DNA from 3 places in the Streptomyces sp. NPDC006602 genome. Region 1 is predicted to be linked to each of the others. Evidence: riboswitches for the same ligand, from Rfam matches in the RefSeq annotation. Region 1 holds a riboswitch; each other region holds the start of a gene.
The links. A riboswitch is a leader RNA that binds a small molecule or an ion and turns the genes downstream of it on or off. The one in region 1 is predicted to bind cobalamin.
Positions count from the first base shown of each region.

Region 2: it holds a riboswitch for cobalamin, as region 1 does, so the genes downstream of both, ACFYO2_RS00320 (cobalamin biosynthesis protein) here and ACFYO2_RS04135 (CbtB domain-containing protein) in region 1, are expected to answer to the same signal.
Region 3: it holds a riboswitch for cobalamin, as region 1 does, so the genes downstream of both, ACFYO2_RS15720 (HoxN/HupN/NixA family nickel/cobalt transporter) here and ACFYO2_RS04135 (CbtB domain-containing protein) in region 1, are expected to answer to the same signal.

Region 1 is NZ_JBIAHG010000001.1:889,692-900,007, forward strand. Features, by position in the region: gene ACFYO2_RS04095 (rod shape-determining protein) at 1-937, shown strand, start outside; gene ACFYO2_RS04100 (anti-sigma factor RsbA family regulatory protein) at 969-1,910, opposite strand; gene ACFYO2_RS04105 (STAS domain-containing protein) at 1,907-2,260, opposite strand; gene ACFYO2_RS04110 (ANTAR domain-containing protein) at 2,451-3,140, shown strand; gene ACFYO2_RS04115 (LLM class flavin-dependent oxidoreductase) at 3,215-4,087, shown strand; partial or broken gene ACFYO2_RS04120 (DUF6424 family protein) at 4,115-4,438, opposite strand; gene ACFYO2_RS04125 (DUF2795 domain-containing protein) at 4,419-4,613, shown strand; gene ACFYO2_RS04130 (CbtA family protein) at 4,745-5,524, opposite strand; gene ACFYO2_RS04135 (CbtB domain-containing protein) at 5,549-5,770, opposite strand; cobalamin riboswitch at 5,807-5,951, opposite strand; gene ACFYO2_RS04140 (histidine phosphatase family protein) at 6,058-6,663, shown strand; gene ACFYO2_RS04145 (hypothetical protein) at 6,834-7,415, shown strand; gene ACFYO2_RS04150 (response regulator) at 7,585-8,259, opposite strand; gene ACFYO2_RS04155 (ATP-binding protein) at 8,256-9,917, opposite strand; gene ACFYO2_RS04160 (Bug family tripartite tricarboxylate transporter substrate binding protein) at 10,063-10,316, shown strand, end outside.
Region 2 is NZ_JBIAHG010000001.1:52,607-62,922, reverse strand. Features, by position in the region: gene cobN (cobaltochelatase subunit CobN) at 1-503, opposite strand, end outside; gene ACFYO2_RS00325 (cobyric acid synthase) at 500-2,008, opposite strand; gene ACFYO2_RS00320 (cobalamin biosynthesis protein) at 2,005-2,946, opposite strand; cobalamin riboswitch at 3,047-3,187, opposite strand; gene ACFYO2_RS00315 (hypothetical protein) at 3,330-3,551, opposite strand; gene ACFYO2_RS00310 (anion permease) at 3,595-4,851, opposite strand; gene ACFYO2_RS00305 (lysozyme) at 5,005-5,754, opposite strand; gene ACFYO2_RS00300 (class II aldolase/adducin family protein) at 5,950-6,681, shown strand; gene ACFYO2_RS00295 (alpha/beta hydrolase) at 6,779-7,909, shown strand; gene ACFYO2_RS00290 (hypothetical protein) at 8,099-9,511, shown strand; gene ACFYO2_RS00285 (VOC family protein) at 9,540-9,953, opposite strand; gene ACFYO2_RS00280 (ABC-F family ATP-binding cassette domain-containing protein) at 10,207-10,316, shown strand, end outside.
Region 3 is NZ_JBIAHG010000005.1:131,452-141,767, forward strand. Features, by position in the region: gene ACFYO2_RS15695 (hypothetical protein) at 1-74, opposite strand, end outside; gene ACFYO2_RS15700 (DUF4142 domain-containing protein) at 286-987, shown strand; gene ACFYO2_RS15705 (glycoside hydrolase family 13 protein) at 1,024-2,700, opposite strand; gene ACFYO2_RS15710 (LAETG motif-containing sortase-dependent surface protein) at 3,036-3,992, shown strand; gene ACFYO2_RS15715 (ArsR/SmtB family transcription factor) at 4,147-4,518, opposite strand; cobalamin riboswitch at 4,599-5,000, shown strand; gene ACFYO2_RS15720 (HoxN/HupN/NixA family nickel/cobalt transporter) at 5,028-6,149, shown strand; gene ACFYO2_RS15725 (nucleoside hydrolase) at 6,166-7,128, opposite strand; gene thrS (threonine--tRNA ligase) at 7,176-8,441, opposite strand; gene ACFYO2_RS15735 (hypothetical protein) at 8,849-9,622, shown strand; gene ACFYO2_RS15740 (GAF and ANTAR domain-containing protein) at 9,752-10,316, opposite strand, start outside.

The DNA of each region.
Region 1 (10,316 bases):
CCAGCCGTCCGCCGCCGCCGTGAACACCCGTACCGGCGCGCTGATCGCGGTCGGCGATTTCGCGGAGAAGATGACGGGTCGTACGCCCGACTACATCCGTGTCGTCCGGCCCGTTTCCGGCGGCACGGTCGTCGACATCGAGATGGCGCAGCGCATGCTGCGGCACCTGCTCGGCCACAAGATGCGCCGCGCCCTGCGTCGCAAGCCCCGACTACGGGCCGCCGCCTGCACCCCGCACGACGCCGACCCACTGGCCCAGCGGGCGGCCATCGAGACGCTCGTCGGGCTCGGGGCGCGCCGCGTGGAGCTGGTCGACACGCTCATCGCCGCGGCCGTGGGATGCGGACTGCCCGTCGAGCGCCCGGAGGCCACCATGATCATGGTGTGCGGGGCCGCCGCGACCCAGGTGGCCGTGCTCTCCCTCGGGTCGATCGTGACCGCCGAGCGGATCCCGGTGGGCGGGGAGGCCGTGGACCACGCGATCGTGCAGCACCTGCGTCACGAGCACGAACTGATGCTGCCCAGCCAGTCGGTACGGCCGCTGCAGCTCGCCCTCTCCGGCAACGGCCTGACCTCGCACGGCCCGACCCGCACCGAGATCCACGGGCGGGACGTCGCCACCGGCCTCGCCCGCTCCGTCCAGGTCGACACCGCCGCCGTGCGGGACGCGATCGAGACTCCGCTGACCGCCGTGCTCGACGGCATCGGCAGGGTGCTGCGCAACTGCCCGCCCGACCTGGTGGCCGACCTCGCGGACCGCGGGATCATGATGGTCGGCGGCAGCGCCCTGCTCCCCGGCTTCGACCAGATGCTGCGGCACGCGACGGGCATGCCGGTGCACATCGCCGAACGGCCGGACGTGTGCGCCGCCCAGGGCCTCGGCTACATGCTGGAGGGCAAGATCGAGCCGCTGGTCCTGGACCCGCTGGCCCCCTGACGTCGGCGATGAGGAGACGCGCGTACGGTCCTCAGCGCGCGAACCAGCAGCGCACCGTCGTCCCCTGCGCCCCCGTGTGCACCCGCACCAGGTCGGCGACAAGGTTGACCATGAGCAGCCCCCGCCCGCCCCGCTGATCGCGGGGAGCGGGGCGGCGGCCCGCCAAGGGGTCCACGAGGCGGCCCGTGTCGCGGACCTCGCACACCACGTGCGCGTCCTCGGCCCACACCCGCAGCGTCCCCGAACCGCCCCCGTGCACCACGCTGTTGGTGGTCAGTTCGGCGGTGACGAGGGCCAGGTCCTGCAACCGGACGCCGGCCAGTCCCAGCTGTGCGGCCAGGTCGGTGGCGACGTGCCGGGCCTGCGAGAGCGATTCCGCGTCGAAAGCGAGGCTCGGCACGTCGGCCACGGGCGGCAGCGGCTCGTTGTAGCGGGCCACGACGTCGTCGGGGTCATACGCCCCGCTGTCCCGTTCCCCTCCCGCGCCTGCCTGGATGACGGTCGGGTGGGTGGCGTACGCGTCGGCGACGACCTGCGGTGCGAGGCGCCGGACGTCGTACGGACACAGGATGCTGACCGGACGGCCCTGGAAGGCCGCGTTGATCAGCGCCTCGTGCTGGACGCAGGCGGGGTACTCGGTCTCCGAGCGGCCCGCCCAGATCGGCTCGCCGATGATCCGCACCCGGCGGCCGGGCGGCTGGGCGTCGGCGAAGGCGCGCAGCACGCCGGGGATGATCCGGCCGGGGTTGCGCCCGGCCTCCCGCATGTCCAGGAGCCGTACGGCGTCGGCGTCGGCGCCGAGCCCGTCCCGGATGAGCTCGAGGTTCTCGCCGGGGACGGCGACCGCCACGGGGTCGCCGGCGGCGAGGCCGGCGCGGACGAAGGACACCGTGCCCGCGACGTACTCCTGCTGGTCGCCGTAGAAGAGGGCGGGGTGGACGAAGGGATCGGCGAGTTCGGCTGCGGCACTCATGACATCGACACCTCGATCGCCGAAAGGTCGGGCCAGAACATCTCCAGCACGCGTTGAAGGGTGTCGGGCGGCCGGTCCAGCACGATGCGCCGACCGTCGCCCAGTTGCTGGGCGGCGGCGGCGAGCGCTCCGGCGCCGGCGACGTCGACGAAAGTCACGGACGACAACTCCAGGTGGTAGACGTCTTGGTCCTCACGCACCGCGTGTTCCAGCGCGCGTTCCCACACCGCGTGCGTCGCCAGGCCGACCTCCCCCGCCACGCGCAGTCCCCTGCGCTCGGCCAGGGGGGACACCGTCAGCTCCGGAACCGCGCCCGCGGTCCCGGACAGGCTCAGGTATCGGTTGCCCACACCGCCTCCCCACTCTTCCCGGACTCGATCGCACATACCCCGGACCGCACCCGGCATTCCCATGGACGGTGTGTAGTACGCCGTACGGCGGGCAGGCGCTCAGTCAGCACCGCCTGGGCCCACGGAGTCGGCCCGGCGGACGGGGGCACGCAACGTCATGAAGACTGTCAGTCACCAACAAGGCGGGGACATGACCTCAGCGGCACACACACCTCTCGCGGGGCGGCTGAAGGCCCTGGTGATCGAGAGCCGCGTGGAGGCGGGCCGAGCGGTGCTCGTTCCGCGCGGGGAGCTCGTCCACGGAGCCACGGACATCCTGGCCAAGACACTGGCCGAACTGCCGGACGGCGTGCACAAGTTGGAGCTGGACATGACCGGGGTGATCTTCATGGACACGGCCGGACTGGAGTTCCTGGACACCCTCGGCGACTACGGCCGGCGGCATGGGATACCGGTCGTGACCGTGAACTGGGACGGCCAGCCGCTCCGCATCCTGGAGCTGGTCGGTCTGGACACCAAGGACCCGGTGCGGGCCGTGGACGACGGATCCGCCCCGCGCCCCTCGCACCCGTCCGCCTCCTCGGCGGTGGCCGTGGAACGCGCGGAACAACTGCGGCACCTTCAGGAGGAGGTCGACCAGCTCCGCCAGGCGATCGTCTCCCGCCCGGTGATCGACCAGGCGCGCGGCATCCTCATGGCCACCCACGCCTGCACCTCCGACGAGGCCTGGACGATCCTCCGCGAGGCCTCCCAGCTCTCCAACACCAAGCTTCGTACAGTCGCCGCGGCGGTCACCGCCAGCACCGGCTCCGATGGCTCACCGCCCCCGGAGGAACTCCGCGCGGCCCTGCGCACGGCGGCGGCACGGCGCGAACGGTGACGCGGTGACGCAGTAACTAGTAACGCTGAATACCTCATTGATCCGCCGCTCGGCCGGAGCATAGGTTCCGACGCATGACGAACCTTCGGATCGGTGTGATGTACGACCGCGACTGGGCCCCGGAAGAGCTGCCCGTCTTCGCGCGCCAGGCCGAGGCGCTCGGTGTGGACGACCTGTGGGTGGTCGAGGACCTCGGCTGGAACGGCGGGGTGTCGGCGGCGGCCGTGGCGCTGGGCGCGACGGAACGCGTCCGCGTGGGCATCGGGATCACGCCGGCTCCCTTGCGCAGCCCCGCGTTGCTGGCGATGGAACTGGCGACGCTGGCCCGGGTGTTCCCGGGGCGGCTGGTGGCCGGGATCGGACACGGGGTTCGGGAGTGGATGGTCTCGGTGGGCGTCGCGCCGAGTTCACCGCTGGCTCTGCTGGAGGAGACGATCACCTCCGTGCGCGCGCTGCTGCGCGGGGAGCGGGTCGAACTGGAGGGCCGGGAGCTGCGACTCGACGGCATCCGGCTGGTGCACCCGCCCACCGAACCGCCGCCGCTGGTCGCGGGCGTGGTCCGGCCCCGCTCGCTGGAACTGTCCGGCCGGGTCGCGGACGGCACGCTGATCGCCGAGGGCCACGGCCCGCGCGACCTGAAGAACACCCGGGCGCTGACCGCGAAGGGCGGAGCCGCCGACGACCACACGCTGACGGTGCTGTCCTTCTGCTGCGTCGGCGCGGACCCCGGCGAGGTGGCCCGGACCCTGCACCCGCACACCGAGGGCCACGGCGCCTGGCTCGGCCGCCCGCAGGAGGAGGTTTTCACCGTCTCCGGCAGCCCGGCCGAGGCCGCCGGCCGGCTCCACGAACTGGAGACGGCCGGGGCGGACACGATCGTACTGCGCATCGTCGGCGCCGAGCCGCTGGGCCAGTTGGAAGCCGTACTGGAGGCACTCGGACGCTGAACCTTCGGGACCTCTACCGGGCGCGTCGGCCTTGAGGATCTTCCTGGCCACCGTCTTCGCGGCGCGGAAGTGACCGGACTCGGAGCGCTCCGGATGCTTGACGCTGCGCATCTTCCCCAGACGGGTCGCCCCATGGGGACGGACCCCCATCGTGCGGCGCCGACCCGACGGCGTCGACTTGTGGACCGGCGCTGGGACGGTTTGCCGTGCCGGTCCACGGCCGGTAGAGCGGCACAGCTGCCTCGTCCGGATCGGCGATCTCCGAATGGGTCGCGCCGCGGCCGGGTACTCGCACAGGCCGTACGGCAAGTGCTCTCGGAAGGACGCGGACATGGCCACCATCAGCCCCATCGATCTGCAGAAGGCACTCAAGGGAGCCGACTACCCGGCCGACCAGAAGGACCTGGCGCGGCTCGCACGGGACAACGGCGCCGACAGCTCACTCGTGGAGCGCATCGAGTCCCTGCCGAAGAAGAAGTTCGACGGGCCCAACGACGTCAGCCAGGCGGTCTTCGGATCCGAGTGACCACCCACGACCGACCCAGCGGGTGAACGGGGTCGTCGCCTGGGGCGCGAAGGAGTCGAGCAGGGCGTACGGCTCCTTCAGCGCCCCCTCTGGCCGCCACTCCGGCAGGGGTCGCCGGAGTGACGTCGTCCTCAGTGCGGTACCGGAGTCTTCCGACCAGCGGCACCCGGCTCCTCGGCGGCAACCGCCTCAGCGGCCCCGGGTACGAGCACCCGCTCCGCCATCACCCCGAAGACGAGCCCGAAAGAGGTCCACAGGGTCACCTGGACGGCGAGCGCCGCCAGGCGGAACTGCCACAGCAGGGTGGCCGGGTAGTGCTCCGGGACCTCGTTGAAGGACGGCAGGAACCCGTACGCGAGCCCGACGACCAGGACGAGGAACGCGCCCGCGGCGAGCGTCGCGTTCCAGTTGCCCAGGCGCGGCGCCAGGCGCTTGCCCAGGATCACGGTGGCGACAGCGAGCAGCACGCTCAGCACCACCATCAGGAAGTACAGGGCGGTGCGCCTGCCGATGGTGTCGGGGTCACCCACGGCGGGCGGGTTGGCCGGGTACTTCAAGAACGGCACGACATACACGGCGACCAGGCCGGCGACCGCCAGGAGCAGCGCACTCGCGCGCGGCCCGAAGCGGCCGATACGGCCGAGCGCGAAACAGTACGCGAGGGCGGCGATGCCGCCGAACGCGACGCCGTAGACCAGGACACCGGTGGACAGGCCCGCGGTGGACTGCATCGTGCGGCTGACCAGTTCCTGGCCGTGTTCGTGGGCGTGGGCGTGGGCCTCCTCGTAGGCGATCGCCGCGTCGACGCGCGGCTCGCCCAGGAAGTAGGAGACGGCAAGGGCGAGCAGGCCCGCGGCGAGACCCGCGAGCATGCCGCGCACCAGAAGGTTGCGGACGGTTACCGAATTCATGGGCTCGTGCGTTTCCCCGCGCCGTCAGTGGCAGGGGAAGCCGAGCAGGTGGCGGGCGTCGTGCACCCACTCGTGGACGCTCTCTCCGCTCATCGCCGAGGTGGCGCCCTGTTCGAAGCCGACGAAGTAGAGCAGGACCAGCATGAGGATGCCGAAGAAGACCGCCCACGGGGCGATCGCGCCGATCGGCAGCTTGGCCGGTACGGCGGTGGGAATGGTGGTCGGCTGAGCGACAGACTGCGCCATGGCAGGCCCTCCTGGGGAACTCGCGTCCCGTTTCGGTGGTGCACAGGACGACGGGGCGGGTCTGACTTGCCCTGCTGGCACCTGGGGGTGCGAACCGGGCTTACAGTGGCGCGACCGTGCCGGACTCTCACCGGCTTCCACGGAACCGTCGTCGATGTCCGTCCTGGACATCGTCCCAGAAGGTACCGCGAAGCAGGGGCGCGGCCAAGAGCGCATGGGCGCACGCCGGCGAGCGTGGGACCTGAAGTCCTGGGCGACGCCGGGATGTTGAGCATGGGAACGGGAACATGACAAGCCGAGTGACCTTGATCTCACCCGCGATCAGTGCGGCGCTGCGGGAGGCTCGTTTCGACGACGGTTGTCCGCTCGACGCCGCGGGACTCCGGCTCGCGCGGAGCGCGGCCGGGACGCTCACGGCGGTGGACCGGGCTTGGGTGTCCCCCGCGGTGCGCTGCCGGGAGACGGCCGAGGCGCTCGGCCTGGACGCCGTGCCCGTACCGGAGTTGACGGGGCTCGACACGGGTCGTTGGCGTGGCGCGGCCCTGGCGGAGGTGAGCGCGAAGGAGCCCGAGGCGGTTGCCCTGTGGCTGGCGGATCCCACATCCGCGCCGCACGGCGGGGAGTCGGTACGGGAGTTCTGCGACCGGATCGCCGCCTGGCTCGCGTCGGCCGCTCGGTTCGAGGGCCGGACTGTCGCCGTGGTGGATCCCGAGGCCGTACGGGCTGCGGTGGTACGGACGCTCGGGGCTCCCGACCCGGCCTTCTGGCGAATCGACGTGCCACCGCTGACGGCGACGGAGTTCAGCGGACGGTCCGGGCGCTGGAATGTGCGGCTCGGGCAGCCGCTCGGTGGGGCACGGCCCGGGGCCGGGCGGCTGCCCGAGCCCTCGTAGTCCAGGGCCCTCGTAGTCCAGGGCAGGCTGACGAGCCGTCGTCCCCCCAGCGGGATGACGGCCTCACCCCGTGACGCGGTACCCACTTCGTTCTCGCGCGCGAATCCGCCCGGGTGAATCACCCCGATCCGGGTAGTTCACACACACGGCGACCCCGAAGGTGGAGCTCCATGGTCTCTGCGACACCACGTGTGACCTGGGCGGTGGTCGCCGCCGCTGTCCTGGTCCTCACCGGCGCCTGCGACGACAGCGGCGACGGCGACGCGCCCAGAAGGACACCGTCGCCCGTCACCGAGTCGTTCAGCCCCACGACGGCCGGTACGTCACCGTCGGTCTCCGAGTCCATCACGCCGACAGGGACGGCACCGGCGGACCCGGAGGAAGCCGAGCAGGACATCAGGGAAGCCTGGCGGATCTTCTTCGATCCGGCGTCCTCCCTCGACGAGAGAAGCGAGGCCGTCGAGAGCGGCGAGGAGAACGCGCTGATGATCGACAATCTCTTCCGCGACCGGCTCGGCCGCCGCCTCCGCGCCGACGTGACCTCGGTGTCGTACACCTCCGACCTGCACGCCGACGTCACCTACACCCTCACTCGCGACAGCCGACGGCTGGACACCGGCGGCCCGGGGGCGGCCGTCCTCCAGGACAACACCTGGAAGATCGCGCTGGGCACGGTCTGCGACCTGACGCGGCACGCCAATGACGCCCCCCAGGCACCGGCCTGCGAAGAGCCGACCGACCCAGCCCCTTGACGTGCGGTGCGCCATCACCGCCGCGGCCGGCCGCGGCGAGGCGGGTCGGTGACACGGGCCGGCCGGCGTCCACCGCCTCGAACTCGCCCGCAGCGGATTCTCGCCGGGACACGGCACGCCACCCCAAGCAGTCAGGCATTCCGGCCGACCGACAGGGACACGGTCCGACTTAGGCGTGCCAGTGGTAGCGACGCTCGGGGCGGCCCGCCTGCCCGTAGCGCAGCGACACCTCCGCCTGGCCCGTGACACTGAGGTATTCGAGGTAGCGGCGAGCGCTGACGCGCGAGATGCCGACCTTCGTCGCGCACTCGGCCGCGGACAAGGTTCCGTCAGCCGCGCGCAGAGCGCGTTGGACCAGCTCCGCGGTCTCCACGCTCATGCCCTTCGGCAGAGTGGACGTCACCGTCGGTGCCGCCACCCGTCCCAGTGCGCGGTCCACATCGGCCTGTCCGCTGACCATGGCGGTGTGCGGATTGCCGCGCCGGGCACTGTAGCGTTCCAGCCGGTCCTTGAGGTCGTCGGCGTCGAATGGTTTCAGAAGGTAGTCGACCACGCCCTGGCGGACGGCAGCCCGGACCGCCTCTGCCTCACGGGCGGCACTGATCACCAGCACATCGCAGTCGTGGGCCGCCGTCCGCAGTCCGCGAATGACATCCAAACCGAACATATCGGGCAGATAGAGGTCGAGCAGAACCAGGTCGGGCTGCAACTCGGCGGCGGCGGCGAGCGCCTTCTCCCCGCAGTCCGCCGATCCGACCACGCGAAAGCCCTCGACACCATCGACGAATCCGCGGTGGATCCGCGCCACCATGAAGTCGTCCTCGACAACCAGTACGTCGATCACCGGACTTCCTCCGTCTCCCGATCGGTGAGCTGACCTACGGACATCCGGGCGGTGAACACGGCGCCAGGATGTGTGTTGGCCACCGACACCTCGCCTCCTCTGCGTGTACAGACCAGCCGGGTGAGCGCCAGGCCGATACCCCGGTCGCCGCCCCGCGCGGCCTTTGTGGTGAAGCCGCGGGAGAACACCTCCTGCGCGAGCTCAGGAGCCACGCCCGGGCCCGAGTCACGCACCACGATCTCCACACTCGATGCGTCCTGGCGCAGCTCCACCTCCACCCAGGCGTCGTTGCCCTGGTCCGGGGCCGCGGCAGCGTCGAGGGCGTTGTCGACGAGATTGCCGAGCACCGTCGCCACGTCCGCGGAGTCCGTCGGCTCCAGCCGGTCCAGGGCCGTGAGCTCCGAGATGCGCAGCCGGACCCTGCGCTCCGCCGCGAGCGCGGACTTGGCCATGAGCAGCGCGGCGACGGCCCGGTCGCGGACCCGGCTGGTGAGAGTCAGATCGAGCGACTCACGGTGCTTTCGCAGGGCGCGGACATAACGCACGACCTCGTCGTGCTCGCCGATCTGGATGAGCCCGGAGATGGTGTGCAGCTGATTGGAGAACTCGTGGGCCTGCGCGCGCAGCAGCTCGGTGCTGCTGCGGAACGAGCCCAGTTCGCGTTCCAGCTGGGCCAGCTCGGTACGGTCCCGCAGGGTCGTCACCGAGCCCAGCCGACGGCCGTCCTTGGTGACGTCCATCCGGTTCATCACCAGCACCCGACCCCGGCGTACGACCACCTCGTCGCGCCGCTCGGTACCGTGCTCGGCGCCGTGCTCACCGTCCGTCCCGGCCAGTACGTCGTACAGCCTGCCCCCGATCCCCAGGTCGGCCAGGCTCATCCCGACGCAGTCCTCGGGAAGGACGAGAAGTTTGCGGCCGACCTCGTTCACCAGCGTGAGCCGCAGCTGTGGGTCGAGCGCGATCACGCCCTCGGCGATCCCGAACAGCATCGCCTCGCGGTGCTCGGCGAGACCGGCGATCTCACGTGGCTCGAGGCCGAAGGTCTGGCGCTTGATCCGCCGGGCCAGCAGCCATGATCCGGCGCCCCCCAGCAGGCTCGCGATGCCCAGGTAGGCGAGCAGATACGACGAGGCGCCGTTCAGCCGCTGCCAGGCCGTGGGTGAGGCCCGCCCGATCATGACTGTGCCGAGGTGCTCGCCGACGTGGTTGTCGTTGTCTGCGAGCACCGGGACCTGGGCCACCAGCTCGCGGACCCCGTCCACCGGCAGCTCCCCCGACCAGCCGCGCGCTTGCGCGACGTCGGGCCCGTCGACCGGCAGCCGTGTCCCGACCAGGGTGGGATTGGTGGCGGCGACGATCTCACCGGCGGCGTCGGCGACCGTGACGGAGGTGACGTTCGACTGGGTCAGCTTGGTCTGCAGCAGCGGTGCGAGGGTCTCGGCGGGCGCGGGATTGCGGAGCTGGCTGCGCAACAGTGGGTTTCCGGCCATCTCCTCGGCGAGGGCGGTCACCCGGCGTCCCTCGACCCGGTCGAACGTCGCCTTCGACTGCGCCAGCGAGACCCCGGCGACCGCGACCAGCACCAACACAACGACGGCGAACTGCAATACCAGCAGCTCACCGGCCAGTGTGTGACGGCGTGACGTAACGACCACTATGAACTCAACCTTCAATGCTCACACAAGGCAGACGGGCTGTCCGCGGAACCGCACAATCATGGCGCCGGACTCGCCCAAGCGAAAGAGATGAGCCATGAGAACTCGCAGAGCCGCACTTCTCGGAGCTCTTGCCACCGTGTCGATGCTCGCCGTCAGCGCCTGCGGCGCCACCGCGGAGAAGGAGGATTCCGGGGGCGGAAGCGGGAGCGGCAAGCCCGTCACCGGTCTTCGGCTGATGGTGCCCAACACCCCGGGCAGCGGGTACGACGTCACCGCCCGGACCGTCGCGCAGGTGATGCAGGACAGCAAGGTGGCGTCCGGGGTCCAGGTCTACAACCTGCCCGGGGCCGGCGGCACCGTGGGCCTGCAGCGCCTGGTGAACGAGAAGGGCAACGG
Region 2 (10,316 bases), 840 kb from region 1:
TTGCCGCTGAGTTCGTGGGCGCGGTAGAAGAGCACGCCGATGGTGGGGCGACCCCCGACGAAGGCACGCTCCCCGTGGACGCCGTACTCCGGCATCTTCTGCGGCTCGAGGAACCCCTCACCCGTCAGCAGCACGGTGTCGGAGAGAAACCGCGCGAGCTCGGTGAGGTTGGCGGGCCCGCCCTCGACGAGATACCGCAGCGCCTCGGCCACCACACCGGCGGGCACCGACGACTCGGCCATGAGCTCCGCGTCGGGCACGGTCTCCCCGCCGAGCAGGACGGTCGGGATCCCCGAGGCCTTGAGGGCGGCGAGCCCGTCCTCCCAGGCACGCTTGCCGCCGAGTAGTCGTACGACGGCGATGTCCGCGCCCTCGACAAGCCCCGGAAGTTCCTCCGCGACATCCACCCGGGTGGGATTGCCGATCCGGTACGAGGCATCGGAAGCGGCCCGGGCCGCCAGCAGATCCGTGTCGGCGGTCGACAACAACAACACTGTGCTCATGCGGGCGCTCCCGGTGGAATGAAAGGCAGTCCTTGCGGCGCGCCGGACTCGATGAGCCGCCACAGCGCGTCCGTGTCCGCGTGCTGTTCGATCAGGTCGCCGAGCCGGTCGAGCTGCTCCTCGCGCAGCGCGGCGAACGAGGTGTCGGCGGCCGGCACGAAACGACGGCCCGCGGCGGCCGCCACCTCACGCAGGAAGGCCCGCCGGAACCCGTCCGACTCCAGCGAGCCGTGCCAGTGCGTGCCCCAGGTGCCGCCGACCCGGCAGCCGTCCAAGAAGGGTTCACCGCCGTTGATCTCGGCGACCCCGTGATGGATCTCGTACCCCTCGACGTGTTCCCCGAGGGCCTCGCCGACGGGCCGGGTGAGGGTCTTCTCGCGGGCGAACCGCACGCGGACGGGAAGGATCCCGAGCCCTTCGACATGACCTCGCCGGCTCTCGACCTCGTCCTCGATGTGCTCGCCCAGGACCTGGAAACCGCCGCAGACACCGAGGATCGGCCGTCCCTGAGCTGCCCTCCTCGTGATCGCCTCGGCCAGCCCCCGCTCCCGCAGCCACTCCAGCGCCCTGACCGTCCCCCGGGTCCCCGGAATGACGACCAGATCGGCGTCGGCCAGCTCCTCCGGCCGGTCCACGAACCGCACGACGACACCCGGCTCGGCGGCCAGCGCGTCGACGTCGGTGAAGTTGGACATCAGCGGGATCGCACAGACGGCGACCCTGAGCACGTCCTCCCCGACGGGCGGGGCGACGACCGACTCCCTGACCGTCCCCCGCAGGGAGACCCGAAGCCCGTCCTCTTCATCTATCCCGAGCCCGTGTCGGAAGGGCAGGACGCCGTACGTGCGCCGCCCGGTGAGCCCGTGGAGCATGTCGAGCCCGGGTTCCAGCAGGGACACGTCCCCCCGGAACTTGTTGACGAGGAACCCGGCGACGAGCGCCTGGTCCTCGGGCGAGAGCAGCGCGACCGTCCCGAAGAAGGAGGCGAAGACACCGCCACGATCGATGTCACCGACCACGAGCACAGGCAGCCCGGCATTCCGGGCGATCCCCATGTTCACGATGTCCGTCCGCCGCAGGTTGATCTCGGCCGGGCTGCCGGCCCCCTCACAGATCACCGCGTCATACGTGCCCCGCAACTCGGCGAGACACTCGAGAACGGTCCCGAGAAGCTTCTGCTGCCGCCCCCCGTGATACCCCCGCGCACTGAGCTCACCGACCGGCTTCCCGAGCAGCACGACCTGACTGCTCTGCTCACCGCCCGGCTTCAGCAGCACCGGATTCATCAGCGCGGTCGGCTCGACCCGGCAGGCCTGCGCCTGCATGGCCTGAGCCCGCCCGATCTCGGCCCCTTCTCGTGTCACGAACGAATTCAGGGACATGTTCTGCGCCTTGAACGGCGCGACCTTGACCCCCTGCCGCACCAGCCACCGACAGATCCCCGCGGTGACGACACTCTTGCCGGCGTCGGAGGTGGTGCCGGCGACGAGAAGACCACCGCTCATGACGTACGCCCCTTCACCAGGAGCCGTGCGGCGACACTGACGCCGAGCGCGAGCCGACCGACGCGCTGCGAGAGTCGTACGGCCCGTTCGACATCGTGTGTGGCGACGGCCCGTCCGTCCCCATTGAGCACGGGCCGATGCTCGATCCGTCCTCCGTACGACAAGGTCCCGCCGAGCCGCACCCCGAGCGCCCCCGCGAACGACGCCTCCACGGGCCCGGCGTTGGGACTCGGATGCATCGCGGCGTCGGCACGCCAGGCACGTACGGCCCCCCGCGGGTCGGGACCGGCCACCGCGGCCAGTACGGCCGTCAGACGTGCCCCCGGCCACCCCGCGAGATCGTCGAGCCGGGCCGAAGCCCACCCGAACCGCCGGTATCTGGGCGACTTGTGCCCGACCATGGCGTCGAGGGTGTTGACGGCCCGGAACCCGAGAAGCCCGGGCACACCCCCGATGGCCCCCCACACCAGTGCCCCCACGACCGCGTCGGACGTGTTCTCGGCGACGGACTCGACCACGGCCCGGGCGATCCCGTCGGCGTCGAGGGCCTGCGGATCACGCCCGCACAGATGCGGCAGCCGAGCCCGCGCGGCGTCGACGTCCCCCGCTTCCAGCGCCCGCCCGATGACCCGAGCCTCGCGCGCGAGCGAAGTCCCCCCGACCACGGCCCAGGTGGCCGCGCCGGTCAGCGCGACGGAAGCGGCAGGAGACGGACCAACGACACGAGCGGCCACGGCTCCCAGGGCGACAGCACCCCCGGCACACACGACGGCGTGCAGCGCGCCCCACCCCCGGTGGTCCCGCCACAACACCCGTTCCACGGCACCCGAGGCCCGCCCGAACGCGGCGACCGGGTGTCCTCGGCGGGGATCGCCGAGGAGCAGGTCGCCGAGAAGGCCGGCGGCGGCGCCGTACGCGAAAACGCGATCGGCACGCATGGACTCAGCCGACCGCTGTCACAGACAGGGCGCTGGTGTTGAACCTCAAACGGTAGCCGCGCATGGCGATGTGTCCTCACTCAGGGTGTCCGCGCCCTGGTTCGACGAGATCGGCGGTGAGAGTTCCTGGCTCCCGGGGCTTCCTACCCCGGTGACAGTGGCGGGACCGCGCCGGACTCACACCGGCTTCCTCTCCTGCCGCCGTACATGGCTCCGGCAGTCCACCACGGGGCCGGAAGGGCCGTCAACTTGCTGTTGACCTGCGGGAGCGTAGTGTGCAGAAGCCCACATCGCAGGGGGCGCCCGTGCCCGTGACGTGCGGTGGAACGGCGACCGGGCGGGTACGGGACACAAGGTCCCGTACCCGCCCGGCAGATGTGACGTCAGGCCATGATCAGGTAGATCCCGTACCCCACCGCCGCGGCGCAAGCCGAGAAGCACACGTACGCCCCCGTCACCGCCAGCCCCGCGGATCCGCCCTGCGCCGCCGCCCGTTCCTGGCGCGACAGCCCGACGATGCCGAGGGTGAACAGGGTCACGAGACCCACGGTGATGACGAGACTGACGCCGAAGACGGAGCCGAGAGCCGCCCAGTCGATCTTCATGCTGGTTCTTCCTTCATGCCGGTTGGTGCCCGGGTGGCGGGGCTCAGACGGTGGTCGCGGCCGGCGGGGCCGCGGGGTCGGCGGCGGTGGCCGCAGCCGCAGCGGGGGCCGGGATCGTGGCCGTGAGGTCCTCGGTCACGGTGCCCGCCGGGGGCGGCGTCACGGCGGCGATGGCCGTGGTGACCACACCGGCCGGCTCCTCGGCGTCGTTGACGTTCGTGTGGTCGACGACCTCGCGGCGGGAGAGCTTCCAGATCGCGACGCTGGAGGCGATGAGGAAGACGGCGACGAGGGCGGTGCCCCAGGCGCCGAACCCGGTCACGTACTCCGCGAGCGCGCCCACCAGGGCCGCGGCGGGCAGGGTCAGACCCCACGCCACGAACATGCGGGTCGCCGTCGACCAGCGGACCACGCCGCCCTTGCGGCCAAGGCCCGCACCCATCACCGAGCCGGAGACGGAGTGGGTGGTGGAGAGGGAGAAGCCGAGGTGGGAGGAGGCCAGGATGACCGTGGCCGCGCTGGTCTGGGCGGCGAAGCCCTGCTGCGGCTGGAGTTCGGTCAGGCCCTTGCCCATGGTGCGGATGATGCGCCAGCCGCCGAGGTAGGTGCCGAGCGCGATGGCGAGGCCCGCGGAGAGGATGACCCAGGTGGGCGGGTCCGAGTCGGGGGCGACGACGCCGCCGGCGACCAGGGCGAGGGTGATGATGCCCATCGTCTTCTGGGCGTCGTTGGTGCCGTGGGCCAGGGAGACCAGGCCGGCGGAGGCGATCTGGCCGCTGCGGTATCCCTTCACGGCGGCCTTGCCGTCGGCCTTCTTGCCGAGGGAGTAGGACAGGCGGGTGGCGAGCATCGCGGCCAGGCCCGCCACGATCGGAGCCGCGATCGCCGGGATCAGGACCTTGGTGACCAGGACGTCACCGTGCACCGCGCCGAAACCGGCCGAGGCGATGGTGGCGCCGATGAGGCCGCCCATGAGGGCGTGGGAGGAGCTGGAGGGGAGTCCCACCAGCCAGGTCAGCAGGTTCCAGAGGATCGCGCCGACCAGGGCGGCGAAGATGACCTCGGGACGGATGCCGGTCTCGTCGACGAGACCCTTGGAGATCGTGTTGGCGACCTCCACGGAGAGAAAAGCGCCCACAAGGTTGAGCACGGCGGACATGGCCACCGCGACCTTGGGCTTGAGCGCACCGGTCGAGATGGTGGTGGCCATCGCGTTGGCGGTGTCGTGGAAACCGTTCGTGAAATCGAACGCAAGTGCGGTTACCACCACAATCGCGAGGATCAGCGAGAAGTTTTCCATTTACCCAGGCAATCGTTCGAGGTCATTGGCCGGACGAACGTAGGTAACCTGAATGAACGGAAGGTGAACTGAGCAGGGCCGCACGGTGTCCGGAGTCGATGGTTCTGGTACCGCCGCACCCCGCCCGCTCCGCGCGGCCCAGGCGCCGCACGGCTAGCTGCCTCTGGCGAACTTCCTCAGCTGGCTCAGGGACCCGTTGAAGAGATTCTGATCACCCGGCAGACTGCCGCCGTTGTCGTACTGCCAGATCGTCCAGAACGACCAGCCGCCCGGCAGCGCTCCCGCGTCCGCCGAGTTGTAACGGGCCACCCACAGGGCGTGGTTCGAGGCGAAGGCGCGGCTGCCGCCGGTGCACGTGTTCCACCAGTGCGCGGTGGTGTAGATCACCGGTCGGCGATCGGTGAGCCGCTTGACCTCGTCGCTGAACGACTTGATCCAGCTGATCGTCTTGGCCTTGGTCAGGCCGTAGCACTTGTGCTTCTTGTCGTACGGGTTGTACTCGATGTCGAGCGCGGGCGGGAGCGTCCAGCCGTCCGCGCTCCATCTGCCGCCGTTGCGCACGAAGTGTGCCGCCTGCGCCCTGCCGGACGACTTGTCCGGCAGGGCGAAGTGGTACGCCCCGCGGATGATGCCCGCGTTGCGCGCGCCGTTGTACTGCTGGCCGAAATACGGGTTGCGGTAGGTGGTGGACTCGGTCGCCTTGACGTAGACGAACTTGGCGCCCTTCGTGCCGGCCTTCTGCCAGTCGACGTTCTTCTGGTGGGAAGAGACGTCGTGCCCCTTCGGCAGACTGGCCGCCGAGGCGGGCGTCTCGGCGAGGGCCGTCCCCCCGACGGTGAGTGCCGCCACGGACACCGCCAAGATGCGGGCGTGGCGGCAGGACGGATTGCGATCACGGGCCATATGTCCCCCCGAATGGCGACGTGCACGACAAATCTCCCAGAGAGTACTGGGAGATCATCGAATCTCCGGTGATCTCCGGCCAATCGATCGAAGAAGACCATGTATGCCCATATGCGATCTTTCGGAGGGGGCCGGTCCGGCCTAAAGTGCCCTCGCCCGGCGGCGGGTTGACGCCATGCCTGGCAGGATCGCCGCATGGCTGAGGAGCGGCGGGATCCAGGGGGCGTGCGGGGCGTTCGGGAAGATGCACAGGATGTGCGGGAGCCGCGGGGGAGGAGTGTGCGCCCCGAGGAGGCGCATGCCTGGGAGGTGCTCGTCGCGACGGCCCGCCGGACGGTGTCCGACGGACTGGTCGTCGGCACCTCCGGCAACGTCTCGGTGCGCGTCGAGGACACCGTCCTGGTCACACCGTCGGGCGTCCCCTACGATCGGCTCGCGCCGGACGACGTCACCGGCGTCGACCTCGACGGCCGGCAGGTCCTCGGCACTCTCGTCCCCACCAGCGAACTGCCCATGCACCTCGCCGTCTACCGCACCACCGACGCCCGCGCCGTCGTGCACACCCACGCCGTGCACGCCACGGCCGTCTCGACGCTCGTCCCCGAGCTCCCCGCGATCCACTACATGACCGGCGCGCTCGGCGGCCCCGTCCGAGTTGCCCCGTATGCCACATACGGCACCGACGAGTTGGCCGAGAACGTGCTCCACGCCCTCGAGGACCGCTCCGCCTGCCTCCTCCAGAACCACGGCACCCTCACCTACGGCACCACCCTCGACCAGGCCTACAACCGCACGGCCCAACTGGAATGGATGTGCCGCCTGTGGCTGACGGCGTCCTCGGTGCCGGGGCTGTCGCCGACCCTGCTGTCCGAGGCGCAACTGGCGGCGGCGGCGGAACGCCTACAGGGGTACGGACAGCGAGGCTGAGCCGCCGACCGCCGTACGACTCCCCCCATCCACCGAGGAGTCAGCCCGCACCGCCCTCCCACTGGCCGTCGGCGAGGTCCGCCCGGACACTGGACGGGTGCGCACTGTCACCGCAACGGCCGCCGCCCTCACCGCAGCCCTGGCTGCCGGCGCCGCCGGCATCGCCGCCGGCCGGCTCGCCAGCGACGCCGCGCTCAAGGCGCCCCCGGGCCGCCCCCTGCCCACCGAACCCCGGCTCACCGTGCACGCGACAGCGGCCGGCCGGATCGCGCTCACCCGCGACCTGGCCGCCCTGCGCCCCGGCACGTACGGCCTCGTCGGCGACCGCTCGCACGCGGTCGTCGGCCCCGTCCTCCGCACGGAATCCCACTCCGCCGACACCGTCGTACGCCGCCTGGAACGCGTCACGCACGGCACCCTGAGGCCCGGCGACAAGGTCTGGCTCACCCCGAACGTCTACATCGGCGACCCCGGCACCGCCCTCGGCCTGGACCACGACGACGTGGACGTCCCCGGCGAACTCGGCACCCTGCCCGCCTGGTTCGTGCCCGGCGTACGCGGCACCTGGGTGATCGCGGTGCACGGCCTCGGCACCACCCGCGAACACTCCATGAACGTGATGGAGTTCCTGCACCGCCACCGCTTCCCGGTGCTCGCCCTCGCCTACCGCGGCGACCTCGGCGGCCCCCGCCCGCCGGACGGCCTGAACCACCTCGGCGAGACCGAGTGGCGCGACCTGGACGCGGCGATCCACCACGCCGTCCGCAACGGCGCCCGGCAGGTCGTCCTGCACGGCTGGTCCACCGGCGCCACGATGGCGCTGCGCGCCGCCGCTCACTCCGGTCTGCGTGAGCGGATCTCGGGACTCGTCCTCGACTCCCCGGTCCTCAGCTGGGAGGCGACCCTGCGCGCCCTCGCCTCGGCCCGCCGCACACCCGGCGCCCTCCTGCCGCTCGCGGTACGCGCCGCGCAGGGCCGCACCGGCCTGTACGGCGACCGTGTCGACGCCACCGCGGCCCCCGAGCGGTTCGACCAGCCGCCGACCCTGCTCTTCCACGGCCCGGACGACATGGTGGCTCCCTGGGACCACTCCCGCCGCCTCGCCGCGACCCGCTCCGACCGGGTCGCCCTCCACACGGTTCGCCAGGCGCCCCACGCGGCCATGTGGAACGCCGACCCCAGGGCCTACGAAGAGGCCATGCGCCGCTTCCTCACGCCCTTGATGTGACACGACGGCTCATCCCACCCGCCCCGCACCACCCCCGTGAGTTCCCGGTCCCGCAGCTTCCGTTTAACGCCGTACCACTGGCCTGATCTCGGCCTCCGGCCCCCCGCGAGGGCCCGGCATCGACCGTCTCTGTCGCCCGCGGTGACATTCCGTTTGGGTTTTCGGACCGTCAACCGGAAGACTGCACCCGTGACGTCCCGTATCCCGCGCGACTCCAGGCTTCGACTCGTCCGCCCGCGACCCCTGGCCGCCGCCCCCCGAGCCGTGAACCAGCGGCGCCCGCGCCGCCCCGCACCCCGCCCTCCGGAGGGCACACCGGCCCCCGCGGAGCTGGCCAGAATGGCGCGCTCCGGCCTGGCCGCGGCGGCCCGCGTCGCCCACTGGGCGGACGCCGCGCTGCGCCCCGGCCGGAACGGCGCGAATCCCGACATCAAGGGCACTCTCTCCGACGAGACCGCCGAACGGGCCGCCGCCGACCTGTGTCTGACGGTGACTCAGGTCCGCGCGGACTGGGACACCGCCCGTCTCGCCGGTCTCGTCGAGGTGCACGGCGACAGCGCCCGCCCCGGCTGGCGACTGCGCGCCTGGGACCGCGACGACAGCGCCGTACTGCGCGGCTGGGTCGCCCTCTTCGACGCCTGGTCGCTCGCCTGCCCGGAACCCGCCGACCACGAGCCGGCCGCCGTCGCCGAGGTCGTCTCGGCGATGCCCCAAGTGCTCTCCTTCCTCCAGCTGTCCGCCGGCCCCGTTCCCATGGAGCAGCTCCTCGACCTCCTCGAGCAGCGGGTCACCGAACTGCGCACCGAGCGCTGCGAGATCCCGTACGGCCCGCAGCCGGTACCGGCGCCGGCGCCGGTACCGCCGCCGGAGCTCGCCGACGCATCGCTCTCCCCCCTGCTCGACTGGGCCCTGCGCGCCCTCGCCTCCGTCGGCGCGCTCACCTACGGCGACGGACAGGCCACGCTCACCCCGCTCGGCAACTGGGCGGTCTGGGTCAAGCTGGAGCAGATCTGCGTCGCCGCCCAGAGCCCCGCCGGAAACATCGAGCAGGCGGCCGAGGACATGCTCCGCGGCTGCGCCCAGCTGCGCCCCAACGCGGCCCGCGCCGAGTACCGCGCCTGGCTCGCCGCCCGCCCCGTCGGCAGCGCCGTCACCGAGCTGCTCGGTGCCGCCCGCGGCGAGGACGCCCTGCTGCGCGGCCTCGCCTTCGAGGCGCTGCGGGTCGTCGGCGCCCCCGCCGAGCCCGACGTCCGCTCCGTGGCCGAGGAGCCCACGCTGCGGCCGTACGCCCTGCTGTGGCTGGCCGAGCACGACGGGATCGACCCGGAGGACGCCCATGAGGTCCTCACCCGGGAAGAGGCCACCTGGCTGTGGGTCGACACCGCCGCCGCCGTCGCCGACCACGGCGAGGCCCCGATGCTGGTGCGGCACCTGGAGTCCGCGGTGCAGCCGACCGTCCCCATGCTGCTCGACGAGGTGCGTGCCGTCGGTCACCCCCGCACCGTGCAGGTCCTGGTCGCGCTCGCCGCCGCGCACCCCGACCCGGCGCTGGCGAAGGCGGTACGCCGGGCGGCCTTCCAGGTGCACACCGGAGGAAGCTGACGCGGGACTGTCAGCGCTCCGGCTGCCCTCAGTCCTCCATCTCTGGGGCGTACGTGCCGAAACTCCAGATGTTGCCCTCGGCGTCCCGGGCCATGTAGTCCCGCGAGCCGTAGTCCTGGTCCGTCGGGGGCATCAGGATCTCCGTGCCGTGGTCCACGGCCCGCCGGTGATGCGCGTCGACGTCGTCCACGACGACGTACACCCCGCAGGGGCCCGCGCCCTTCATCGCCGTGTCGAACACCCCGCCACGGCCCTTGGAGCCGATCATCAGCCCGCCGTTGCCCTGTACCAGCTCGGCGTGCAGCACCGAGCCGTCCTCACCCTCGTACACCGACAGTTCCGTGAAGCCCAGGGCCTCCGTGAGCTGCCGGATCGCCGCCTTGGCGTTCGCGTACAGCAGGGTCGGACAGATGCTGGGCCGCCCTCCGTTCGGTCCTGCCATGCCGATCACTCCCCCGTGATCCACGCCGGAAATGTCACCTGCTGCCCAGTGTGGCAGCGACCACTGACAACGCCCCACGAGCAGCGCCCGCCGCCGCCCCGGCCCCGGCGGACGCGGCCCGAACACCCGCACGCAGAAAAAGTGGTTGCACGGCCCCGTTAGAATGACCCCATGGCCATTCTCCTCGCGCATTAGACGGCGGGAACGTCCTCAGCCGCCCTTCCCGTCACCCCATCCGCCCTGGAGTCTGTCCGTGATCTCCGCCTCCGGTATCGAGCTGCGCGCCGGTTCCCGCATCCTCATCGAGTCCGCCACCTTCCGCATCGCCAAGGGCGACCGCATCGGCCTGGTCGGTCGCAACGG
Region 3 (10,316 bases), on a different contig from region 1:
TCCTCGAGGGCGTCGCGCACGGTGACCTGCGCCCCGTGGTACGCCGTACCGGCCACCTCCGGCCGCTCCGGCAACGGCACCCCGGTAGGGGCGAGAGATGTCGGGCCGTACGGGCGAGCTGTCCACGACCGGCCGCCCACCGACGAGGAACGCGCCCAGGGGCCGATTCTTTACCAAATCAAAAGGTTCCGTCTGCATCCGCATCCGTACCTCTGTACGTCCGACCCGCCCACCGGCGGGCATCCCGACCGGGCAGGAGACACGGTGCGCTTTTCGCGGAACACGATGGGGACGCTTTTCGTGGGCGGTGCTCTCACACTGACCTTGGGTGCGCTGGCCTATCCCTCGATGCTCGGCCTCGACACCGTCTCCAGCGCCCAGGACCGGGTCATCGCCCAGACACAGTGGGGGCCGTTGACGGAGGCGGACCGGGACTTCGTGGTGAAGGTGCGCGCGGCCGGGCTGTGGGAGTACCCGCTCGGGCAGATCGGCCTGAAGAAGGGGACGAGCCCGGAGGTCAAGACCGCGTCCGAGCACCTCGTGGACGGACACGCGGCGCTGGACGCCAGCTGCCGCAAGATCGCCCCGATGCTGAACATCACCCTGCCGAACGTGGCGAGCCCGCAGCAGGTCTCCTTCGTGAACCAGATCGACTCGCAGACCGGCGCGGCGTTCGACTCCAACTTCGCCAACATCCTGCGGATCACGCACGGTTCGATCTTCAACACGGTCGCGAAGATCCGTTCCACCACCAAGAACAGCCTGGTGCGCCAGCTGGCCGACCAGGCCAACAACACCGTCCTGGACCACATCACGGTCATGGAGAAGACCGGCCTGGTCAACTTCGACCAGGCCCTCTTCCAGCAGACCACCCCGCCGAAGCTGCCCTCGGACGACCTCACTCCGCCGCCGCCGCAGCCGGGCGAGCCGATGGTCGTCCTCACCCCGCCGGCGACCGCGACCGCGACACCGACCATCACGCCCTGAGTCCGCCGTCGGGGCGACCGGCCCTGGCCCTGTCGTTCAGCGAGCGAGCCAGACGGTGGTGTCCGGCCCGATCCGCCCGTCGTCCAGCGGCGCGCTGCTCAGCACCACCTCACCCGGCGGCAGCGGCAGGGCCGTCCCCGACAGGTTGGCCACACACCGCCAGCCGTCGTGCCGGGCGAAGTCCAGCACCCCTGCCGGGCTGTCGGCCGCCCAGGTCAGCGACTCGCCCTCGAGCAGCTTGCGGCGCAGCTTGAGGGCCGTGCGGTAGAGCTCCAGCGTGGAACCCTCGACCCCGTCCTGCGCCTCGACGGCGTACGCCGCGAAGCTCTCCGGCTGCGGCAGCCAGGCACCGCCCGCGCCGAAGCCGTACGAGGGCCCCGTCGTCGTCCACGGCAGCGGCACCCGGCATCCGTCGCGGCCCTTGCGGACGTGTCCCGTCTGTTCCCAGATGGGGTCTTGGAGGACCTCGAAGGGCAGGTCGGCGACCTCGGGCAGGCCGAGTTCCTCGCCCTGGTAGACGTACGAGGACCCCGGCAGCGCCAGCATCAGGAGCGTGGCCGCGCGGGCCCGCCGCAGGCCCTTCGCCGGGTCGATCGCGGGGGCGTGGCCGCCGGACAGCAGCCAGGCGTTCTCGTCGGTGCCGGGCGGGAGCAGCAGGCGGGAGGCATGGCGCACGACGTCGTGGTTGGACAGCACCCAGGTGGCGGAGGCGCCGGCCGTGCGCGCGGTGGTGAGGGCGTCGGTGATGACCTGACGCAGTTCGTCGGCGTCCCAGCCGGCCTGCAGGTACTCGAAGTTGAAGGCCTGGCCGAGTTCGTCGGGGCGGGCGTACAGCACCCGGCGGGCGTTGGGCACCCAGGCCTCGGCGACCGCCATGCGGGGCGGGGCGTAGGTGTCGAAGACCTTGCGCCAGTCGCGGTAGATCTCGTGGACCTCGTCGCGGTCGTAGTAGGGATGGCTGCCGGGCGGCATGTCGTCGAGGACCTGCTCGGCGGCGGCCGAGAGGTCACCGAGGTCGCGCAGCGGCTCGGTCAGGTCCTTGGCGAGGGCGTGGGCGACGTCGACGCGGAAGCCGTCGACCCCGCGGTCGGACCAGAAGCGCAGGGTGGTGCGGAAGTCGGCGCGGACCTCCTCGTTCGACCAGTTCAGGTCGGGCTGTTCGGGGGCGAACAGGTGCAGGTACCACTGCCCGTCCGGTACCCGTTTCCAGGCGCTGCCACCGAAGACGGACTGCCAGTCGGTGGGCGGCAGTTCGCCCTGCGCGCCGCGGCCGTCGCGGAAGACGTAGCGGTCGCGGGCGGGCGAGCCGGGCCCGGCGGCGAGCGCCTCCTGGAACCAGACGTGCGTGTGGGAACTGTGGTTGGGAACGAGGTCGACGATCACCTTGAGGCCGAGTCGGTGGGCCTCGGCGGCGAGCGCGTCGAAGTCTTCGAGGGTGCCCAGGCGGGGGTCGACGTCGCGGTGGTCGGAGACGTCGTAGCCGCCGTCGGCGAGTTCGGAGGGGTAGAAGGGGCTGAGCCACAGGGCGTCCACGCCGAGCGCGGCGAGGTGGTTCAGGCGCCGGGTGATGCCTCGCAGATCGCCGAGCCCGTCACCGTCGGCGTCGGCGAAGCTGCGGGGGTAGATCTGGTAGACGACGGCCTGGCGCCACCAGTCGGGGTTCTTGGAGGAGAGGTCGGGAAGGTCGGGGCGGTCTGGATTCCGGTCTGTCACGCGGCGGTCTCCCTCATGGCGGTCGTGACGGTGTTCAGGGGGCACTCGGGTACCTGCCCAGTACCTGTTCAGTACTGTCCACATTGCCGGGAAAGCGAACTCGAACGCCGTCGGAGTGATTCATTCCCTGTGTGGCGGAATTGTGATGGAGTTCTGAACTCCCTCTGCATATCCGCAGGTTGACAGCGTTCCGCAGAGAGATCCACGATGAGCGAGCACTGTGTCGCATGTGACCAATGGGGCCAGTGTTTTCAGACCGGTGTTCCCGGTGTTCATCGGTGTTCCGGTGTTCTCGGAACACACGCCACCCCTCACACACATCCGATGGGATCCGCATGTCGATAGCCAGACGTGTCACCGCGCGCCGCCTGCTGGGGACGGGCGCCGCGGCGCTCGTCCTCTGTTCCGCCTCCGTCGCCGCCGCCTCCGGCGCCTGGGCCACCGGCACCCCCGGTGGCGACGGCTGGAAGTCGGGTGGGTCGTACAAGCCCGGCACCGGCGCGGGCACGGAGACCGGGACCGACCGCTGCCAGTTCTCGCTGGACGGCACGAGCTTCTACGACTCGGTCAAGGTCGACGACCAGAACCTGAAGCCGACCGACGACGGCAAGGTCCACATCAAGGTCCGCACGGCGGGCGACGCGACCACCTGCACGGCCTCCCTGGCCTCCTACCTCGCCCACGGCGCCACCTTCGGCACCTCCGGCGAGCAGGTCTTCGTCGACTTCGACACGGTGACCGTCAAGCCGGGCCAGACCGAATCCCTCGACATCGCGGTGCCGGACGCGGGCTGCTTCGCGCAGATCGACCTCTACCGCGGCGCGGTCAAGTTCGACGGCAAGCCGGACGCGAACGACGGCTTCGTCCACGGCGACCTGCCCAAGGGCCCGGACCGCCCGGTCATCAAGGACAAGCTGATCGCGGCCTGGAACGGCGGCACGAAGGACTGCACGACGGCGCCGTCCAAGCCGCCGGTCAGCTCGACGCCGACCCCGACTCCGTCGACGCCGGAGTCCACCGTGCCCTCGACGCCTGCCGAGGAGTCGACGCCCCCGGCGACGCAGCCCCCCTCCGGGTCTCCCTCTCCCTCTCCCTCGACCGAGGCCCCGACCCCGTCGGCCTCCGAGTCCACCACCGCCCCCGCCACCACGCCGAACGGCGGTGGCGGCGACCTCGCGGAGACCGGCGGCAGCAGCGCGACCGGACCGATGGCGATCGGTGCGGCGGTGCTGCTCGCGGGCGGCGCGGGCATCGTGCTGGCGACGCGGCGTCGCAAGGCGGCCCGCTCGTAGTCAGGTGCGGTTGGTGTAGTCGGCGCCGGTCGGGCGGTTTCAGCCCGACCGGCGTTCGGGCTCAGGACACGGAAATCGCCCCCGCCGCCCCTTCCCTTCCCGTCCCTGGGGGCTGCGCCCCCAGACCCCCGCTTCGGCCCGAAGGGCCTCGTGCTCAAACTCCCCCAGAGAGGCTAGAAGTTGCGCAGTGCTTGAGGAGCGAGGCGATGTCGGGGTCCACCACCCGGTAGCGCACGATCCTTCCCTCCTTCTCGCCCTCCACGACCCCCGCCGCCCGCAGCAGCCTGAGGGCCTGTGACACGGCGGGGTCGTTCATGCCGGTGGCGATCGCCAGGTCGGAGACGGCCAGAGGGCCGGTCCGGTGCAGGGCGAGCAGCAGGGCGAGCCTCTTGGGATCGGCGAGGAGGGCGAAGCGGTCGGCCCAGGCGCGGACATGGCCCGGTTCGCCGATCGCGGCGATCGCGTCGCACACCCGGTGCCCGTCGATGGTTCGGCGATCCGCTCGGTCGGCCGGAACGAGATGCATGCCGCCATCCTCGCAGGCACCCCTATGTGATCTTCCATACCTGCGCAGGTACGCAGCTATGCAGGAGACGGCTCACCCCCCTACGGTGGGCGGGCCGTGGTGCTCGGGAAGCCGGTGACGGTCCCTCAGGGACCCATGCCGGAGCGGCCCTCGCCACTGTGATCGGGGAGTTTCCGTCCCGTCCGGCGCAAGCCGGGCCACTGGTCGCAAGACCGGGAAGGCAGGAACGGACACGCACGACCCTCCCCCACTCTCGACTTCGCTCGAGGGGGAGGTACCCCTAAGAGCTCCGAACAAAAGTGGAGTCCGATCAGCTCGCGGCGTCTGGTGCGTGCGATCGCAAGGCGCCGGAAGCTCCTCGTAGCGGAGCTACTAGGGGCTTTCGGCAACGCGGCGAGCGTGCGTGCCAGACGCCGCGAGCCGGGCTCCACTTTTGTTCGGAGCTCTAAGCCAGGAGACCGGCCACGGCATCTCACGAGTTGATCCACGAGGTGCTGGAGCGTGACCGGATGACCCTGCCCAACCCTGCCCGGAAGTCTGCGTCGGTCCCCGCCCCGACGTCCTTCAAGTGGCGCCGGGAGGACACCCTCAAGACCGCCGGACTGATGGCGGTCGTCGCCGCACTGCACGTCGTCGCCTTCGGAATCCTGTTCCTCCTCGTCGCCCCCGGGCACTACGAGGTCGGCAACAAGGCCTTCGGCATCGGCCTCGGCATCACCGCCTACACCCTCGGCATGCGGCACGCCTTCGACGCCGACCACATCGCCGCGATCGACAACACCACCCGCAAGCTGATGGCCGACGGCAAGCGCCCGGTGTCGGTGGGCTTCTGGTTCGCGCTCGGCCACTCCAGCGTGGTCGTTCTCCTCGCCCTGCTGATCGCGGGCGGCACCCAGCTCGCCGGAAAGGTCATGAACGAGGGCTCCAGCACCCACCAGGTGCTCGGCTTCCTCGGTACGACGATCTCCGGCACCTTCCTCTACCTCATCGCCGCCCTCAACCTGGTCGCCCTGCTCGGCATCCTGAAGGTGTTCAAGGCGATGCGGGCGGGCGCGTACGACGAGCAGGAACTCGAACAGCACCTGGACTCCCGCGGGTTCATGAACCGGATCCTCGGCCGTCTCACCAAGTCCATCAGCCGCCCGGGCCAGATGTACCCGCTCGGCTTCCTCTTCGGCCTCGGCTTCGACACCGCCACCGAGGTCACCCTGATGGTGATGGCGGGCTCGGGAGCGGCGGCCGGTCTGCCCTGGTACGCGATCCTCTCCCTGCCCCTCCTCTTCGCCGCCGGCATGAGCCTGTTCGACACGCTCGACGGCACGTTCATGAACTTCGCCTACCAGTGGGCGTTCTCCAACCCGGTCCGCAAGGTCTTCTACAACCTCACCATCACCGGCCTGTCCATCGCCGTCGCCTTCTTCATCGGCACCATCGAACTCGTCGGCGTCCTGCACGAGAAGCTCGACCTGAGCGACACGGTCACCACCTGGATCGCCGACATCAACCTCGACAGCGTCGGCTACGTCATCGTCGGCCTGTTCATGGTGGTGTGGGCCGCCGCCATCGGCTACTGGCGACTCGCCAAGGTCGAACAGCGGTGGGCGGTACGGCCGGCGGCGGAGACGCGCTAGACACCCTCCACCGTCGTCAGACGCCCTCCACCGTCGTCAGCCACAGCTTCACGTAGCGCTCCACGTCCACGCCCAACGCCACGTCCACCAGCGGCTGTTCGCGGGTGCCCTCGTGGATCTCGGACTCGCCGGGGCGGGGGCGGCGGTCGGCGATCGTCTGGCCGCGGGTGGGGCCCGGGGCCAGGCTCACCTCGAGCGGGAGGCGTTCGGTGGTGATGCCCCCCGGGTCGACGACCGCGCAGATGGCGCCCGCGTCGCCGAGGCCGCCCGTGGGGGTGGGGTCGCCGGAGGTGGCCGGGTCGCGGTGGGCGAGGAGTTCGCCGGCCAGCCGGAGGCGGGGTTCCGCGCTGGCGCGCAGTCGCTGGACGTCCCCGGCCGGGACGAGGACCTGCTTGAAGACGTCCAGGCCGTACATGGTGATCGGCACCCCTGCGGTGAGCAGGATCGCGGCCGCCTCCGGGTCGTGCCACACGTTGAACTCCGCGACCGGCGTGGCGTTCCCGGTCGCCACCGCGCCGCCCATGAACACGATCCGCTCGATGTTGCGCACCACCTCGGGGTGGGTGCGCAGCAGCAGCGCGATGTTCGTCAGCGGCGCGGTGGGGATGAGGGTGACCGGCGTCGGCGAGGCGAGGATCTCGCGGCGCAGCAGCGTCACCGCGTCCACGTCGACCGGCCGACGGGTCGGAGCGGGCAGCCCGAGGTCGCCCATGCCGTCCTCGCCGTGCACGTGCCGTGCCGTCCGCACCGGCTCGATCAGCGGGCGCTCCGCGCCCCGCGCGACCGGGATGTCACCGGCCCCGGCCTGCTCCAGCACGGTCAGGGTGTTGCGTACGACGCCGTCCACGTCGGTGTTCCCGGCCACGCAGGTCACCGCCCGTACGTCGAGCGCGGGATGCCGTACGGCGAACAGCAGGGCCAGGGCGTCGTCGACACCCGTGTCGCAGTCGATGATCACCGGGATGGGCTGACCGGTCACGGCGGGGTTCCTCTCTCTACGGGCTACGACGGGTTACGCCAGCGACCTTACGCAGCCGCCCACAGTTCGGTCCCGCGATCACCGACCCTGGCCGCGATCCGGTCCAGCAGCTCCCCGACCGGCACCGCTCCCGGACGGCTCCCGTCCCGCAGTCGTACGGCCGCCAGGTCGCCCTCGGCCTCCCGCTCCCCGATCACCGCCTGGTACGGCACGAGTCGCGCCGCCCGGATCCGGGCGGCGAGGGTGCCGTCGCCGGGGCCGCGGACTTCCGCCCGAAGTCCGCGCGCGACCGCCTGCCGTACGACCTCGTGGGCCCGCTCCTCCTGCGCGTCCGCCACCGGCAGTACCACGAGTTGTACGGGCGCGAGCCACGCCGGGAACGCGCCGCCATGCTGCTCGAGGAGATGCGCGACCGCCCGTTCCACGCTGCCGATGATGCTGCGGTGCACCATGACCGGCCGGTGTTTCGCCCCGTCGGCGCCGATGTAGTGCAGGTTGAAGCGTTCGGGCTGGTGGAAGTCGATCTGGACGGTGGAGAGGGTGGACTCGCGGCCGGCCGGATCGGCGATCTGGACGTCGATCTTGGGCCCGTAGAAGGCGGCCTCGCCCTCGGCCGCCTCGTAGGGGATCCCCGACTCGTCGAGGACCTCCCGCAGCAGTGCGGTGGCCCGCCGCCACAGGTCCGGGTCGGCGACGTACTTGCCGCCCTCGCCGGGGAGGGAGAGCCGGTACCGGGCGGCCCGGATGCCGAGATCGGCGTACGCGCGGCCAATGAGCTCGAGGGCGTCCCGGGCCTCGTCCACGGCCTGCTCCAGGGTGCAGAAGATGTGCGCGTCGTTGAGCTGGATGGCCCGGACCCTGGTCAGACCGCCCAGCACCCCGGACAGCTCGGAGCGGTACATTCCGCCCAACTCGGCCAGGCGCAGAGGTAGTTCACGGTAGCTGTGGGAGCGGGAGCGGTAGATCAGCGCGTGATGCGGACACAGGCTCGGCCGCAGTACGACCTCCTCCGCGCCCAGCTCCATCGGCGGGAACATGTCCTCGCTGTAGTGGGACCAGTGCCCCGAGATCTCGTACAGCTCCCGCTTGCCGAGCACCGGCGAGTACACGTGCCGGTATCCGGCGGCGCGCTCGGCCTCCCGGACGTACTCCTCCAGGGTGTGCCGTACGACGGCCCCGTCGGGCAGCCAGTACGGCAGCCCCGCGCCCATCAGCGGATCGGTGTCGAACAGGCCCAGCTCACGGCCGAGCCGACGGTGATCGTGCGCGCCGTTCATGGCGTTCTTGGCGGTCATGGCGTTCATGGCGTTCATGGCGGGCTCTCCTCACGGTGACCGGAGACGAGCCCCCACACGGCAAAGCCCCGGGGCACTCGCCCCGGGGCTTTCGACTGAGTCAACTGTCAGCGCGCCGGGACCCTCTCCGGCGTCGTCGTGAGAAACACGGGCACTACGTGGGCGCGCTGCATGGAGGGACGGTAACAAGGGGCCGAGGAACGGGGCGATCGATTTTCGCAACCTCGCAAGCCGCGGGCAGTCGTACCGCCGGGGCGGCATGGGTGGGCGCGGGCGGCGCCCCGTCAGCGCCGGGTTGCGCACCCCACCCCTCCCCTCAGCACCGATCCCCTCACCCGTACGGCCCGGCTCACTGGTGGACCGTCACTCCCGGTGGTGCCGTAAGAGGGCGTACTCGATCTTGGCAGCCCTCAGGAGAGACCTCGATGACCCCACCCCCGGCCCGCACTCTCGCCGCCGCGCTCACGCTGTGCGCCCTCCTGACCGCCACCGCCTGCTCCGCCCTCACCACCCCGCCCACCGCCGAGAAACCCGACCTCGCCGCCACCACACCCACCCCGCACCCGAAGAGCCCGGCCGCCACCCCCGACCTCACCCAGGCCCAGGCGCAGGCCACGCTGCTCACGGAGGTCGACCTGGGAGAGCCGTGGACGCCCACGCAGGGCGCCGCGACCTGGCACGACGCGGTACTCAAGGCGACCACGAAGAAACGGGACTGCCAGCGTCTGTTCGACACCCTCTACTCAGAGGAGTTGTTCGGCGCGGACGCCCGCCCCCGCGCGGTGGTCGGGCTCGACGACGACTGGAACGAGACCCAGTTGCGCCAGCAGGTCGTCGCGCACCCGGCGGCGGACGTGGACCGCACGCTGGCCTGGCTGAAGAAGCTGCCGAAGAAGTGCGCGCGGTTCACGGTGAAGACCGCCCGGGGCGACCTGCACGACGTCGAGGTCGGCAAGGCCGCGCTGCCGGAGGTGGGGGACGCCCGGCAGGGCCTGCGGGTCCTCGTGTGGGGAGAGACGGCCGACGGCGAGCCCGCCGCGTTCACCTTGGACGTCGCCGTCGTCCGCGTCGGCGACGACGCGATCGGCCTCACCCACGGCGGCTTCGGCGAGGTGGCGCCCGAGGTCGCGCAGGCGGTCGTACAGCTCGGGGCGCAGCGCCTGACGGAGGTCCGCAGGAAGGGACGGGTGGAGGTCTGAGTGCCGAGGACCAGCACGGCCTGCTCGACGCCGTCGGCGCCACGCCGGTCCGGTCGGCGCCACGCCGGTCCGGTCGGCGCCACGCCGGTCCGGTCGGCGCCACGCCGGTCCGGTCGGCGCCACGCCGGTTCAGTCCTCGTCGCCGTCCCGGTCGAACCTCGTCCGGTGTGCGATCACGTCACGCGACAGTTCCAGCGCCGTACGGCTCTGTGCGAAGGCGTGGGCGCGCAGCCGGGCCAGTGCATCGTCGGCGTCGACGCCGAGCTGGGCCATGATCATGCCGATGGCCTGGTAGACCTCGTCCCCCTCCTTGGCCAGGCCGCCGAGCCACGGTTCCGGGCCCGGGCCCCCGTTCTCGTCCCCTCGGGGCAGCTCCATCAGGGCGACCGTCATCACGCCCGCCACGAGCAGCGCGGTACGCAGGTCGCGGGGCGTGAGCTCGCCGGGGGTGTCGCGGTAGAGGTCGAGGGTGCCCACGCACACGGCCTCGTTGCCCAGCGGGATCGAGTAGATCGCCCGCACCCCGGCGGCCGTGGCCTGCTGGGCGAGGACCGGCCAGCGTCCGGCGTCCCGCCCGGTCGTGAGGTCGCAGGCGAGCACGGGGACGCCTACACGGGCGGCGTACAGGCAGGGCCCGTCGCCCAGGGTGGCCTGGATCTCCGACAAGCGGGCGGCCCGCTCACTGCTCGCGCTC